DNA from 3 places in the Spartinivicinus ruber genome. Region 1 is predicted to be linked to each of the others. Evidence: predicted binding sites of a transcription regulator. Region 1 holds the regulator's gene; each other region holds the start of a gene.
The links. The regulator sigma-54, encoded in region 1, starts transcription at its own class of promoters, with help from an activator protein. The targets are predictions, from matches to a motif close to TGGCACNNNNNTTGCTNT.
Positions count from the first base shown of each region.

Region 2: a site for sigma-54 is predicted at 2,791-2,808, ahead of glnL (nitrogen regulation protein NR(II)). Genes of this name have one in related genera too.
Region 3: a site for sigma-54 is predicted at 2,795-2,812, ahead of flgB (flagellar basal body rod protein FlgB). Genes of this name have one in related genera too.

Region 1 is NZ_CP048878.1:5,048,152-5,053,144, reverse strand. It holds gene rapZ (RNase adapter RapZ) at 1-347, opposite strand, end outside; gene ptsN (PTS IIA-like nitrogen regulatory protein PtsN) at 515-976, opposite strand; gene hpf (ribosome hibernation-promoting factor, HPF/YfiA family) at 1,002-1,310, opposite strand; gene G4Y78_RS22940 (RNA polymerase factor sigma-54) at 1,467-2,987, opposite strand; gene lptB (LPS export ABC transporter ATP-binding protein) at 3,225-3,950, opposite strand; gene lptA (lipopolysaccharide transport periplasmic protein LptA) at 4,013-4,531, opposite strand; gene lptC (LPS export ABC transporter periplasmic protein LptC) at 4,515-4,993, opposite strand, start outside.
Region 2 is NZ_CP048878.1:5,904,673-5,909,665, forward strand. It holds gene glnA (glutamate--ammonia ligase) at 1-720, shown strand, start outside; gene G4Y78_RS26575 (DUF4124 domain-containing protein) at 1,204-1,830, shown strand; gene G4Y78_RS26580 (DUF4124 domain-containing protein) at 1,936-2,532, shown strand; gene glnL (nitrogen regulation protein NR(II)) at 2,845-3,954, shown strand; gene ntrC (nitrogen regulation protein NR(I)) at 3,951-4,993, shown strand, end outside.
Region 3 is NZ_CP048878.1:3,637,023-3,642,015, forward strand. It holds gene G4Y78_RS16600 (flagellar hook protein FlgE) at 1-964, opposite strand, end outside; gene G4Y78_RS16605 (flagellar hook assembly protein FlgD) at 1,125-1,820, opposite strand; gene flgC (flagellar basal body rod protein FlgC) at 1,887-2,333, opposite strand; gene flgB (flagellar basal body rod protein FlgB) at 2,336-2,740, opposite strand; gene G4Y78_RS31735 (CZB domain-containing protein) at 2,950-3,354, opposite strand; partial or broken gene G4Y78_RS31740 (methyl-accepting chemotaxis protein) at 3,334-3,663, opposite strand; gene G4Y78_RS16625 (hypothetical protein) at 4,215-4,631, opposite strand; gene G4Y78_RS16630 (tRNA(Met) cytidine acetyltransferase TmcA) at 4,791-4,993, opposite strand, start outside.

The DNA.
Region 1 (4,993 bases):
TCTAAGGAGCGCTGTTGGCTAGAGAGTGGGTGTTTACGGCGTGTTTCACTAAAACGCTTTAGTAAGGTCGCGTGTTCAGCATCAAGATAAATAGTTTCTGCATCAATTTGCTGCTCTTTGAGCGCATTCATAATAGCCGGGAAACGCCTTAAATCCTGGGAAACATTTCGAGCATCAATACTAACCGCTGCTTTGTCGTACAGTGGCTCCTTTTTCATTTCCTCAACAAAGGCAGGAAGCAAACCAGCAGGCATATTATCAATGCAATAATAGCCTTGATCTTCCAGCACATGTAAGCCGGTACTTTTGCCTGAGCCAGAGCGGCCACTGATTATAATTAACTTCATAAATATGCAGAGTTGCTTTGTTAATTCATTTGTAGGGCTGGTAGTACAATCCTAGCCCAAATATATTCTGGGCTAGTATAACAAAGTTTATGTGATATACGGCAGATTAGTTAAGTAATACTCATTAGCTGGCTTTGAAGATTTTAAAACTAACTTAACTATTGTGCTTATGTGGTAGGTACGCTTTGAATTGCAACGTCAAATAACTCAGGATTAGTATCAGCTCGGCGTAAATTATTGCGATAACTGGAGTTTTCGAAGCGGGTAGCAATTTCCTGAAGGATAGCGAGGTGCTCATTTGTGGCTTCGGCAGGAACAACCAGGGCAAAAATTAAGTCTACTGGGTGACCATCCATCGAGTCGAAGTCAATGCCTTCTTGCAGTTTAAGTAAGCAAGCAAAGGGCTTAAGACAACTTTCGAGACGACAATGTGGAATCGCTATGCCATTGCCAAAACCTGTGCTTCCCAACCGTTCACGATTGATTAAATTATCAAACAGTTCATTGGGATTAATATCACCAGAATACTCAGCTAAGAGGTTGGCAATGAGTTGTAAAACTCGCTTTTTACTCCCCCCTTGCACCCCGGTAAGGGTGCATTGTGGGAGAAGGACTTGTTCGATTTTCATGCTTTATAAATAAGTAAACTACTTTTTAACGAATACCGGCTCCCTGAAGTCGATCCAGGGTTTTCTCTTTGTGTTTGCTTAATTGCCGGCCTAGTTTATCACTAAGTAAATCAATTGCAGCATACATATCTTCAGATTCTGCAGTGGCGGCAATGTCAGCACCACGCACATGCAAGCTAGCTTCTGCCTTTTGGCGTAGCTTTTCAACACTTAGGGTAATTTGCACGTTAGTAATGCTATCGTAATGGCTTTCAATGCGATCAAGCTTTTTGGTGACATATTGGCGCAACGCATCAGTCACTTCTACATGATGACCACTGATGTTAACTTGCATGCAACGACCTCCTAATAGGGCTTTATGGTTGTAATCAGCTTCACTGACTTGCTAGGCTGATTGTCAACTGCTTCATTACTAAGTGTAATGGAAAGCAGGCTTGGTATTGCTTGTTGCTAGTCAATATAACGCTTAATTTCGCGCTAACCTATTTCATCACACCAGCCGCTTTCGCTCATTGGACGGCGGAATGGATAGTGATTCACGATATTTGGCTATGGTTCGTCTTGCCACCTTTATGCCTTGCTCTTCCAGTAAGCTGGCAATTTTGCTGTCACTTAATGGTTTTTTAGGGTTCTCCACAGCTACTAACTTTTTAATGATAGCTCGGATAGCAGTGGAAGAGCACTCACCACCAGATGACGTGCTGACATGGCTTGAGAAGAAATATTTCAGCTCAAAGATGCCGCGAGGTGTATGCATAAATTTTTGAGTGGTTACTCGGGAGATGGTTGATTCATGCATTCCAACCGCTTCTGCTATATCGTGCAGCACCAGTGGTTTCATCGCTTCTTCACCATATTCTAAAAAACCACGTTGATGCTCGACAATACGAGTAGCTACTTTCATTAATGTTTCGTTACGACTTTGCAGGCTTTTTAAAAACCAGCGAGCTTCTTGTAAATGGTTTTTCAGATAGGTGTTGTCGGAACTGCTGTCGGCTCGTTTTACCAAAGATGCATAATTGCTATTAATCCGTAGTTTGGGGGTGGCCTCGGCATTAAGCTCGACTAACCAGCGATCATTATGCTTTCTAACAAATACATCAGGAATGACATACTCTGTTTCGGACGGTTGAATATCAGCACCTGGTTTTGGGTTCAGGGCTTGGATCAGCTTTATGCTTTCTGCCAGCTCTTCTTCTTTCAATTTTGTTCGGCGCATAAGCTGATTGTAGTCGTGATGACCTAGCAAGTTTAAGTGCTTTGTTACAATTAGCTTAGCATTATCAAGAAGTGGTGTGTCTTGCGGCAGGTGAGAAAGCTGGATTTGTAAGCATTCCTGTAAGTTTCTTGCAGCTACACCAACAGGATCAAAATGTTGTAAGCGACGTAGCACAATTTCCACTTCTTCTTGTGTAATTTCCAGCTCAGGGTCCAGGCCTTCCCAAATTTCTTCAGTGCTACAGCTAAGGTAGCCATCGTCATTGATCGCATCGATAATAGCAATAGCCACTAAGCGGTCGTTATCAGACATTGGAGTAAGGTTAAGCTGCCACTCTAGGTGGCTGTGCAAAGACTCTGTCGTGCCATTTCGGTTGCTGAAGTCATACTCATCGTCATCTGCTGATGAGGAAGAACTAATAGGAGCTGAAGATGTTTGGTAAACATCGTCCCAGGCACTATCTACAGGAAGGTCATTAGGGATTTCTTCTGACCAGCTGGTTTCGTCTGAGTTGTCTTGAGAAGTTTCAGATGTGCTTTTATCTACGTTGTCTGATGAATCTGATCCATTTAAGCCAGAGCTATTGAGTTGCTGTGAGTCATTGGCTTCACCATTAGCCGATGAGTTGCTGTCAGACTCATCAGTCAGCTCAAGCATAGGGTTGGATTCAAGTGCTTGCTGCACTTCTTGCTGTAAATCCAATGTGGATAGTTGAAGTAGTTTTATGGCTTGTTGCAGCTGAGGAGTCATCGTCAGCTGCTGGCCAATTTTCAAAACTAGGGATGGCTTCATTGCTAAATAATTACCTTATAGTGCAATCGTGCCTGTTTTGATTTGGCAAAGTCAACAACAATGGAAGTGAATTCAAATACGGTTACCTGAGTTGCTGCTTGAACAAGCGACTGAATATTTCCATTGCACCTATTATTTATTTCAATTGCGTGTTTATTTCAGTATTTCTTTTGTTTCTGAAGCTTTGTTATTTCTTAGTGGGTATTAAAAATTATATGAGTATCCTTGCCAGTTGTCTTATATTTTAAAGTCGTGTCCAAGGTATACTTCTTTCACCTGTTGGTTAGTCATTACGGCTTCAGCACTGCCTTCCGCTATTATATGCCCCTCACTAACTATGTATGCATTCTCACAAATATCAAGTGTTTCTCTAACATGATGGTCGGTGATTAGGACGCCAATGCCACGGTCTTTCAAGTGCCAGACAATGTCTTTAATGTCTTTTACCGAAATTGGGTCAACGCCTGCAAATGGCTCATCCAACAGTATGAAGGAAGGCTCTGTTGCAAGTGCTCTGGCAATTTCTACTCGACGCCTTTCACCACCAGATAAACTCATACCCTTACTGTCTTTTATATGGGTGATATTGAACTCTTCAAGTAGTGAGTTGAGCTTTTCTTGTCTTTGCTTACGATTTAGCTCTTTACGGGTTTCCAGAATAGCAAGAATATTGTCAGTGACAGTCAGCTTGCGGAATACAGAGGCTTCTTGTGGTAGGTATCCTATGCCAGCCTGAGCCCGTCCATGCATAGGCAGGTGGGTAATATCACTCTCATCAATCCATACATTACCCTGGTCTGATTTGACTAGACCTACAATCATGTAGAAACAGGTGGTTTTCCCCGCACCATTGGGGCCAAGTAGACCCACTACTTGACCGCTTTGAATTTGTAAGGATACATCTTTTACTACAGCACGGCCTTTGTAGCTTTTGGCGAGGTGCTCGGCTTTCAAAATACTCATATACGGCGCTTATTTCTTTTAAATACAGAGCTGTAAGTTGATTGGCTTTAACAAAGCAGTTCTCATTGATTTTGCCTTTTGCTACGGGGCTGTAACACCATCTCTACGCGGCTCTCATTGGTTTTGCCACCTTTCGCATTAACTTTTTGTGTCTTGGCAAAATATTCAATCTGGTTACCCGTAAAAGTATTGCCCTCTTGAAACAGTTTGGCGTTAGTAATGATGTCTACTTTTTCGGTATTTGAGTAGTATTTGATGGTGCGACCATAAGCTTTGATCAGCTCTTTGTTTTCAGCAGGTTTCTCCCGATAGTGGGCAGGACGGCCTACCGCAACAATTTTATTTATCCCATTACTGTCTGAATAGAGGGTGACCTTATCACCTCTAATTTGAATGGTGCCCTGAGTAATAATGACGTTACCTGTGTAGATATATACGCCAGACTTATCGTCAATATCAGCGCTTTTGGCTTTGATGTTAATAGGTTTGTCTTTGTCACTAGGAAGTGCCCAGCTGAACAGGCTAAATCCAGCGGCTGAGAGAGTGATAATCCCTACAATTAAGTTACTGATTAACTTCATATTGTCCTCTGACATTAGAAAACAGTTGAACTCTATCTTTGGCTAAAAATGCCCGCATACCAACCCCGTGGGTAATAGAACCATTGGGTGATGTTATCACAACTGGGTGCTGAGTATCGGCAACTTCTTCCTCAGCATAAAGGGTTAGAAAGTTGGTTTTCAGTAAAATGCCAAGTTCGCCACTTGATTTCTGTTCTTTGACTCTGACTTGGTCTGATAGCTCAAGAATATCGCCACCAGGCAGCAAGCGGCCATGTTTAGCTGTAGTTTTCCACTGGTTGCCGTTAGTTCGGTATAAATCGATGTTAGGTTGTGCTAATAAAGAAACATCGTTGTGGGGGTAATGGCTGATTTTGTCTGAGACTAACAAATAGTCTTTGTTCCCATCTAAAGAGTACTGGGTAACGCGTGGATTTATTAAATAATAGTCAGGTGCTTGCTCTAGGTTGTCAGCAAGAGGCT
Region 2 (4,993 bases), 860 kb from region 1:
AGAAAAGCAGATGAAACCCAGATTCTAAAATACTGCGTTCATAATGTTGCTCACCACTACGGCAAAACCGCTACCTTTATGCCCAAGCCATTAGTTGGCGATAATGGTAATGGCATGCACGTTCACCAATCTATCTCCAAAAATGGTGAAAATGTTTTCTCGGGTGATGGCTATGCAGGACTTTCTGAAACAGCCCTGTACTACATAGGCGGGATTATTAAGCATGCAAGAGCACTAAATGCGTTCACAAATGGTTCCACCAATTCATACAAGCGCCTAATTCCTGGGTTTGAAGCACCAGTCATGCTGGCTTACTCAGCACGCAACCGATCAGCGTCTATTCGGATTCCTTATGTCAACAGCCCAAAAGCTCGCCGGATTGAAGTACGCTTCCCCGACCCAACCGCCAACCCTTACCTGGCTTTTGCAGCCATGCTAATGGCAGGCTTGGACGGAATTAAAAACAAGATCCACCCTGGTGATGCTGCTGATAAGGACCTCTATGACCTGCCACCAGAAGAAGCGGCAGAAATCCCAACAGTCGCGACTAGTCTGGAAGAAGCATTAGAAGCATTGGATCAAGATCGCGACTTTCTGAAAGAAGGCGGCGTATTTAGTGATGATATGATTGATGGCTATATTGCGCTAAAACATGAAGAATGCGAGCGGGTTAATCAAACCACTCACCCAGTTGAGTTTGATCTTTACTACAGTGTGTAGCAGGCTGTAGCCTATATCTGATAAGGCCTTCAGTTAAGAGCCCTCAAATTGAGGGCTTTGCTACAAACTGAGTTCCTCTTTTGCCAGCAGTCAATTGGTTTAAACTATTCATCTCAACCTGCATCAAAGATTTACTAGCAACTTTTAACTAGTTTTTTACATACCCTAATTTTGCGTGTCATCATTTAAAGGTTTAGAGTTTCTATATAGCCAAAGCGAAGGGTTTTTAGGGGCGGCCGTCAAGCGATGAGTTCCAATAGCACTTTTATGTAAATTAAAGTAGCTACCGCAGGTATTGCTGTATCAGACTTGCCCCATGAGTTTATGTTTTTATAAATGATTGGGGTGACAGTTAAATGCTCCATGCATTAACTGCATTTCCACCTTCCATGGTGGTCAAGAGCAACGACAACAAACCCTAAAAGTCATTCGAGAAGGGTATAGTTCTTTTAGTCTACTAAACAAAGACAGGAACACTCTCTTATGTTTAAGCCAAAATCAATTCTTTGGATATTAATTGCCTCGCTACCCCTAGCGAGTTACGCTGAGATTTATAAAACTGTGGATGAAAACGGGAACATCATTTTCACCGATGCTCCAGGAGATAAACCTGCTGAAGAAGTCGAACTCAAGCCTAGTACTATTATTTCACCTCCACCACTCAAAACAGCACCGCCAAGCGAAGGCTCCAGCCGTGAAGAAAGTTTTACTTATAGTTCGCTGACTATTAAAAAACCAGCAGACGGAACCACTATAGATAAAAATGGAGACCTAACTGTATTAGCCGCCATCAGCCCCAAGCTAAGGCCAGCAGACAAGTTACAACTATTTGTAGATGGCAAGGCCGTTAGTGGCCCACAAAAAGGCTTATCGTTTAAGGCGGGTAATCTAGCACGAGGCCCACATACTATTGATGTACGAGCACTAAGCTCAGACGGAAAGGTATTAAATAGCGCCAGTGTAACAGTTTTTTCTCATCGACCATCTGGCATCAAAAGCTCAGCACCAACATCGGGTAGTCCATCTCTCGCTACCCAAGCTCCTCACGCACCAACGGCACCAACAGCTACAAGAGCACCTAATGCTCCCACCAAACCACCTACACCTTAACACTGGTGGCTTGATATAGAACTTTTTCTAATAGAAGGCTTTCTGAATCAATAGCGACTAAAAATAACAGTATCAGAGATATATTTTTAAAAGGAATGTTTTCCTATGTTTAAGCCAGTTTCATTACTATGGATTTTGCTTGCGACTTTATCCTGGACAGCAAGCTGTGCCGAAATTTATAAAACCACCGATAAAGATGGAAAAGTAGTTTTTACTGATAAGCCAGAAGGCAAGCCTGCTGAGTCAGTGGAGCTGAAAAAAGGCAATACAATTTCACTGCCATCAGCAAAACCGTCAACTTCACATAGGTCAGGAGATAGCGAACAAGGAGGAGCTAACTATCGCGAGTTCACAATTAAACAGCCAGACCAGGATGCAACTATCAGAGGCTCAGGCAACTTTTCCGTGCTCGCTTCCATCTCCCCTAACCTCAGGCCTGGCGATAGCGTCCAGCTCTACCTTGATGGTAAGCCCTATGGTAACAAGCAAAGAGGCTTGTTATTCAACCTAAATAATATTGACCGCGGCACTCATAGTATCGTAGTTAAAGTACTCAACTCTGATGGAAGAGTATTAAAAAGTGCCAGTGTGACTGTGCATATTCATCGGCCCAATGCCCTATTAGACAAAAATAGAAATAAACCAGATAAAGGAGGAGAGTCACCAAGCCTGCTTAGCAGGCTTAGGTCGTTACTGTTTTAACCAGTAGACGCTCTTTTCCAGAAGCTCTTGCAATTACCTTTCCTTTTGATGCACCATCACAGTGCAGTCTATACAGGTTCAGTGTTTGTTCAGCAGCAAATAACCACAAACAGCTAACTCTCAATTAATGCTCTGTTGAATATGGATTGACTGAATACTACCTGCAACGACTAATGGATTAAGTTTGTGAATGCTTATCAGTACTAACCCAAGCATGTAACTCGCCAATAAAACTTCTGCAATGGCCTTTAGTTTGTTTGGCTCAAATTTTGCTGACCTTTATAACTTTTTTGTTAGCTAACTATAAAGATAATGTCTGACCAATTATTGGAGTTTTTAACCACTGCTGTATTAGAGATTGATCAACAGCTGAAACTGCTCTATCTCAATCCTGCAGCTGAAATGCTGTTTGCAGTGAGCGGCAGCCAAATGACCGGTGCTACACTGGAAACGTTATTTGTTGAACAGCCTTCCAGCAACCCTGTATTTCTGAATGCTATTAGCAGTGGCCAACCTTTTACCAAGCGAGAAGCAACACTACATTTACCCAGTGGTCAGCTGCTTACCGTTGATTATGCCGTAACACCTGTCACTAATGGCCGAGATAGCCTAGTGATGGAAATCCAGCCTCGCGATCGATTACTGAAAATTACCCGCGAAGAAGCTCTTCGTGAAAAGCAAGAAAGCAGCAGGCTACTCGTACGTAGTGTCGCTCATGAGGTGAAAAACCCTTTAGGTGGTATTCGTGGAGCAGCTCAGCTGCTAGCTAAAGAGTTGCCAGATAATGCCCTGCAAGACTATACCCAGGTGATCATTGAAGAAACTGACCGCCTAACTAATTTAGTCGATAGAATGCTAGGGCCAATCAAGCCCCCAAAACTAAGTCCTTGCAATGTTCACGAAGTATTAGAGCGTGTTGCTCAGTTGATTTTGGCAGAAACTCACAATCAGCTAACCATAACCAAAGATTACGATCCCAGCATCCCAGATGTAATGGCGGATATAGAGCAGTTGATCCAAGCTATTTTAAATATCGTTCGCAACGCCTTGCAGGCTATTCAAACAAAGATGCCCTTAAGTGATGGAAACATCACCTTTAAAACCAGGATTTTGCGCCAATTTACTATCGGTAACCAACGTCATCGGCTAGTTTGTCAGGTGGATGTCAGTGATAACGGGCCCGGCATTCCAGAAAACATGCTTGAGCATATTTTTTATCCTCTGGTTAGTGGTCGTGCAGAAGGCTCAGGTTTAGGCCTCTCGATAGCCCAATCGATTCTGCAACAGCACCAAGGAATGATCAGTAGTGAAAGCCAGCCCGGTAAAACCTGCTTCAGTCTGTATTTACCCGTCTATCCCTTAGTGCCTTCACAGCCAACCCCATTAGCAACTCAGTCATCAATAAAAAGGAGCAGCCCATGAGTGTACGTGATTCGGTATGGATTATTGATGATGATCGATCTATTCGTTGGGTGTTAGAAAAAGCCTTACATCAGGCCCAAATTGAGTCTCTGAGCTTTGAATCTGGTAATAACATTTTGACCAAGTTGGAACAGCAGCAACCCCAAGTGATTATCAGTGATATTCGAATGCCAGGTATTGATGGCCTTTCGCTATTACAAAAGCTACAAAGCCAATACCCTAAAATTCCAGTCATAATCATGACCGCTCACTCGGATCTGGATAGCGCAGTTTCCTCTTACCAAGGCGGAGCTTTTGAATACCTTCCCAAACCATTTGATGTGGATGAAGCTGTTAATTTGGTTCAGCGGGCATTAGCTCATGTTCATGAACAAGAAGCTGAAGCCACAGAACAGCAGCTCCCTCAGGCCCCAGAAATTATTGGCGAAGCCCCTGCCATGCAAGAAGTATTTCGGGCAATCGGCAGGCTATCTAAATCAAATATCACGGTGCTAATCAATGGTGAATCTGGCACTGGTAAAGAGTTGGTAGCCCAGGCATTACACCGTCATAGCCCAAGAGCGGACAGGCCTTTTATCGCATTAAATATGGCTGCTATTCCCAAAGACTTAATGGAGTCAGAGTTATTCGGCCACGAGAAAGGCGCATTTACCGGGGCTACTCAGCAACGAGCTGGCCGATTCGAGCAAGCCAATGGCGGCACGCTGTTTTTAGATGAAATTGGTGATATGCCAGCAGAGACACAGACCCGCTTATTACGAGTGCTAGCTGATGGTGAGTTTTACCGGGTTGGCGGCCATACACCAATTAAAGTGGATGTAAGAATTATTGCTGCCACTCACCAGCATCTAGAAAGGCTGGTAGCAAAAGGAAGCTTTCGGGAAGATTTATTTCACCGATTAAATGTCATTCGAATTCATATCCCTAAACTACAAGACCGTCGAGAAGATATACCCTTGCTAGCCCGCTATTTCTTAAACAGAGCTGCAGAAGAATTAACGGTAGAAGCCAAAACATTAAAGCCAGAAACTGCAGAGTT
Region 3 (4,993 bases), 1.4 Mb from region 1:
TGGCAACCCTTAAATCATCCCCAGTATTATTAAAAATTCGGATTTCATTGGGCGCAGCAGCATCAATAGCTGCACTTATTCCGGTTAAATTAGAAATAGCTGTCGCCAACTCATTGACATTATTGACCGTAGGCAAGCTCACTGCTTGGCCATTGATACTTATGGAAGAGCCCGCGGCAGCAGCACCACCCAGCGGTAATGCAGTAACATCAACTTTTGCTCGGGTATTGGCACTGGCACTGATCACCCCATTATTGTCACCCAGCTGAGCAATCTCAGCGGCTATTGCACCGGCTGATAAATTCGCGACGCTGGGCACTGCCAGAGTGGCTAAGGTTACTACCGGTGTTTGGGAAACATCTTGTAACAGAAAACTACCTGCTGTATAGCCATTATTAATACCCGCCTGAGCATTGGCTATAATCACGCCATTGGCCTCAGAGGTGGTACCTCGGGTAGCTAATACTGTTTCTCTGGAGTCAACATTAAAACTGATATCAACATTACTGGTTAACCGTGGGTCTTGAAACTGCTCACCGACTTGCAAATCAGATAATACGCCTGGAACAATCGCCCCTGTTGCATCAGCAATAAAGCCTTGCAAAAAATCTCCCGTATTCGTGACTATTTGTCCATCTCGATTTACACCAAAAATGCCCTGGCGAGTATAATTGACACCATCTGTCGCCCGAGTAATAAAAAAACCAGTACCATTAATTGATAAATCTAAATTACGCTCTGTCGGTTTAAGATTACCTTGGTTAAACTGCTGTGCAACTGTTTGGACAATCACCCCATTACCCGCTTTACTGGCACTGCCACCAAATGATCGTGCAAATAAGTCGTGGAATTCTGCTCTTGAGTTTTTAAAACCAATGGTACTGCCATTGGCTATATTATTGCCTATAGCATCCAGATCAATGGTGGCTGCCTTTAAACCGCTTAAGCCAGTATTAAATCCCATACTACTATCCTCTCAGCATTACTTACTGCTACAGGTATTACCTCAAATGAGGTACTTCCCTAATTATGTACTACTATTGCCGTACAACTTTTCTAGACTAGATAATTGGGTATATTATTGAGTATCTGTAATAGTGCTTTCTTTAATTACTTGCCTACTGCTATTGAATACGTTTTACTTCACTCAGTTTCACTTGCCCTGATACACCTTCGACATTTAATAACACATTATTTAAACCACCTAAGGTCACACTATTCACATTGGCACCTAAGAGTGTATTCAATGGCACTTGTTTACCTTCCACCATGGTATAAGCATTAAAACCATACTTTCCTGCAGGGAGTGATTGGTTACTGTTATCTTTACCATCCCAGGTAATATCTATCTCACCAGCAGGTTGTCTGCCTAAATTCACTTGCCTTACCTGTTGACCACTACTGTTGTATATATCAACAAATAAGTTATTAACCGGTTGGGGGACCTCAACCAACCCGGCTACTTTACCTCCAGCTTCCAGCTCTGTACTTGAAGTAGCAACCAATACTTTTCGCCCCACTAAAGCTGAAGCTTGTAATGCTTGGCTGGAATTAAAGGCATTTGCCATTGACTCAACAGTTTGATTAAGGTTTTCCAACCCCTCCACCGAACTAAACTGAGCTAGCTGCGCAACAAACTCTTCATTTTTTTGGGGATTCAATGGATCTTGATGCTTCATTTGGGTAATCATCAATTCTAAAAATTGATTCTTACCCAACTCAGTATTAGCGTTACTGCTTTTCGGTTGTTGCAGCTGATATTTTTCAATAACTGCATTATTGGAACTAACGTTGCCGTTATTCGTTATTGGCGTACTCATTGGAACACCTCATCGAGCCTTCAATTAGCACAAATACTATATTCTAGAATTTACCTATAATTACGCTTACTGCCCTAGTGTAAGCACTTTCTGCAACATCGTTTTTGCGGTATTCATAATTTCCACATTGGTTTGGAATGAGCGCGATGCTGAAATCATATCAGTCATTTGCTCAACCACATTAATATTTGGATAAAATACATAACCTTCATCATTTGCCATTGGATGCTCAGGCTCATACCGTCTTTGTAAGGGTGCTTTGCTTTCAACAATGGCTTTTACCATCACTCCCTTTTCAGTTTGAGGCTGTTGCTCATGCAGTAACTGATTAAAAGATACATTTTGCTGCTGCGGACTAATCGCAGTAAAGACTGGATATCGAGCCCGATAGGTTTGATCAATACTGCTGCTTACCGTTTCCGCATTAGCAATATTGCTTGCCACTGTATTAATTCGCACAGATTGTGCCGACATCCCCGACCCTGCAATATTAAATACATTGACTAAAGCCATTGCTATTGCCCCTTAATCGCTTTGGTTAAGCCTTTAAACGAACTATTAACAAACTCGAACGTACTTTGATAGTCCATGGCATTCCGTGCATAAATAGAGTATTCCTGTTGGGTATCAACAGTATTACCATCGATGGCTGGCTGAATAGGAACCCGATACAGCAGATCAGCATCTCCTTGCTGGCGTAAGCCTGTCAAGTGGTCCTGATGGGTTTGCTGTAACGGCAATTTCTTGCCAGTTTGTTGCTCATTTACCTGACTCAGTACTTGCTTAAAATCAATATCACGTGCTTTAAAACCCGGCGTATCACTATTAGCTAAATTATCAGCCAATAGCTCGGCACGCTTTCCTCGTAACAATAATGCTTGCGGGTGAACCCCTAATGCTTGATCAAAACCAATAGCCATTTGCGAAATTACCACCTGTTAGCTCTGCGCCAGTCATTGCCATTCAGCTATTCCAGAGCAATGCCTATGCCAAATAAAAAATACAATAATTACAAAAGCTTAGTGATTATTATGCTAATGCCGTGCGGCAATCCGGTGCCACACATTTCAGGTTTATTACGACTTAACACAAAGGGGTTTTATAATTGGAGCTAAGGCCCTAGAAGGAGTTAGTGATGTAACCCATGGTTATGATCAGATGAGCTAATAGCAGATTCCAGGTCACTTAAGCAATCCACCACCTTAACACTGGCAGATTCCATCGTTTCCAGGTGTTTTAATACTTCCTCATGATTGCCTGCCAACTGCGCTTCAATTGCCTGGACTCCACTCGTATGGACCAGTTTATGGGGCTCTTCTAAATGTCGATAGGCCATTAAATTTTGGTAGTTTTTACCATCACCATGGTAATACCATTCCCCTAGGCGACATTTTTCATGATTAACAATAGCCCCTTCCTGAACAGGCAATTGATGAATTAAGTGGCGATAGATAGACACTTTCCATGCAACATGGTCAAGCTTAACCGTTTGAATAAAACTGGTATTCGCTGACTCTTCAATAATGCCTTGCATCTGCCGAGACATATTCAATACTTCATTAACAGTATTACCAATATCCTCTGTTTCTTGGTTAACCGCAGTTGTCGCTTCCACCATTTTTTGAATTTGCGCCGTGCTCACTTGGGTACCTTGTACTACTGTGTCAACCAAAGTAGAAATTTCATCGCTGGCTTCCCCTGCTTTTTGTGCCAAATTTCGCACTTCATCAGCCACCACAGCAAATCCTCTACCAGTTTCCCCTGCGCGTGCAGCTTCAATCGCGGCATTAAGTGCTAATAAGTTGGTTTGCTCAGATATATCACGAATCACCCCCACAAACTGGGTAATTTGTGAGGCCACTTTTTCTAAGTTTTGGACACTATCTGCGCTATCAGTCGCTACATCACTAATGCCACTGACACGCGTTCTTAATGCGTCAAGCAAATTACCGGTATTAACAAACAGATTATCAGCCTCCATTAAATTACTTTTTTCACCTTGTAATTGGTGTGCAGCACTAGCCAATGCTTCCCTAATACTTTGAATCATTTGCTCACCATAAAAAAAGGTGTTGATCAACTGCTTCAGGTTTTCTGCACCACCTTTTGCTTCTCGCAACAGATCGTCCTTACCATGCTCTGCTTCATGAACGCTTTTTTCCAGCTCAGCAACCTTATCACGTAAACGCTGATTTTCTTGCTCCAAATTAAAACACTGCTGCTTATATTTATTAGATCCAAACATAACAGAGCCTTTGTTAAAACTAAAATAATCTAAAGAGACCAAAACCTTTCTTACTAGTGAAGAATAGAATGTTATTACTGCTTTTGTTAACTAATTATGCCGATAAAGTTTCTTAAGTTAATTAGCGATAAGTTTTGAGAGAAGTTATTTTAAACTCTTTCATCAATTAATCTGGAGGTATTATCCACAGGTAACGATGCTTGTTGAAATCGTTGGAGTAATTGTTGCTGTTGTTCAGTAATGACAATATTTTCAGGTTCACTGGCTATCAACTGGCCTGCACTTCCCTGAGGTATGACTGACTGGTCTCTCGTCGTTTGCTGATTAGTAGTGTTACCAGGTTGCGGTTGTATTTCTGGTACTGCACGGCTACTAGGCACCACCTGGGTTGCCACCACATCAACAACAGTATGATTAGAGGTGGGGATTGTAGTGGGAACAAGCTCATTTTGCTTTAACTCATTATTTGCCCGGCTGTTGCCATCAACTCGCTCAGAAGTACGATTAACTGTGGGTAATTGCACTACTGGGAAATGAGACAAGCTGCCTACGCCATTGATGGGCATTGAGTGCTCCACCCCATATAAAATTATTTGCTAACTACAAGTTAACCCAGTTTGGTGATTTTCTCCACTTTCATTACTGGCCATCAACCTACATACATTCCTTACACAGCCAAGTCATACAAAAATGACTAGCTGATTTCATGGCCAGAGTAAACAACTTTATTTACTACACATTAATTGTTGTACTGTCTGTCGCATTTGTTTGAGCAAGGGCTTTTTCGACAAACCAAATGACTTTTGCAAGCGCTCCCAACTATGTTGCTGCAATACTTTGTTAATCCAGAGTTGCTGTTCTGTACTTGAGAGTAACAACCACTGCCCTTCTTTTTGCAGAATAAGCCACTGTAACCAGTGTCTTAACG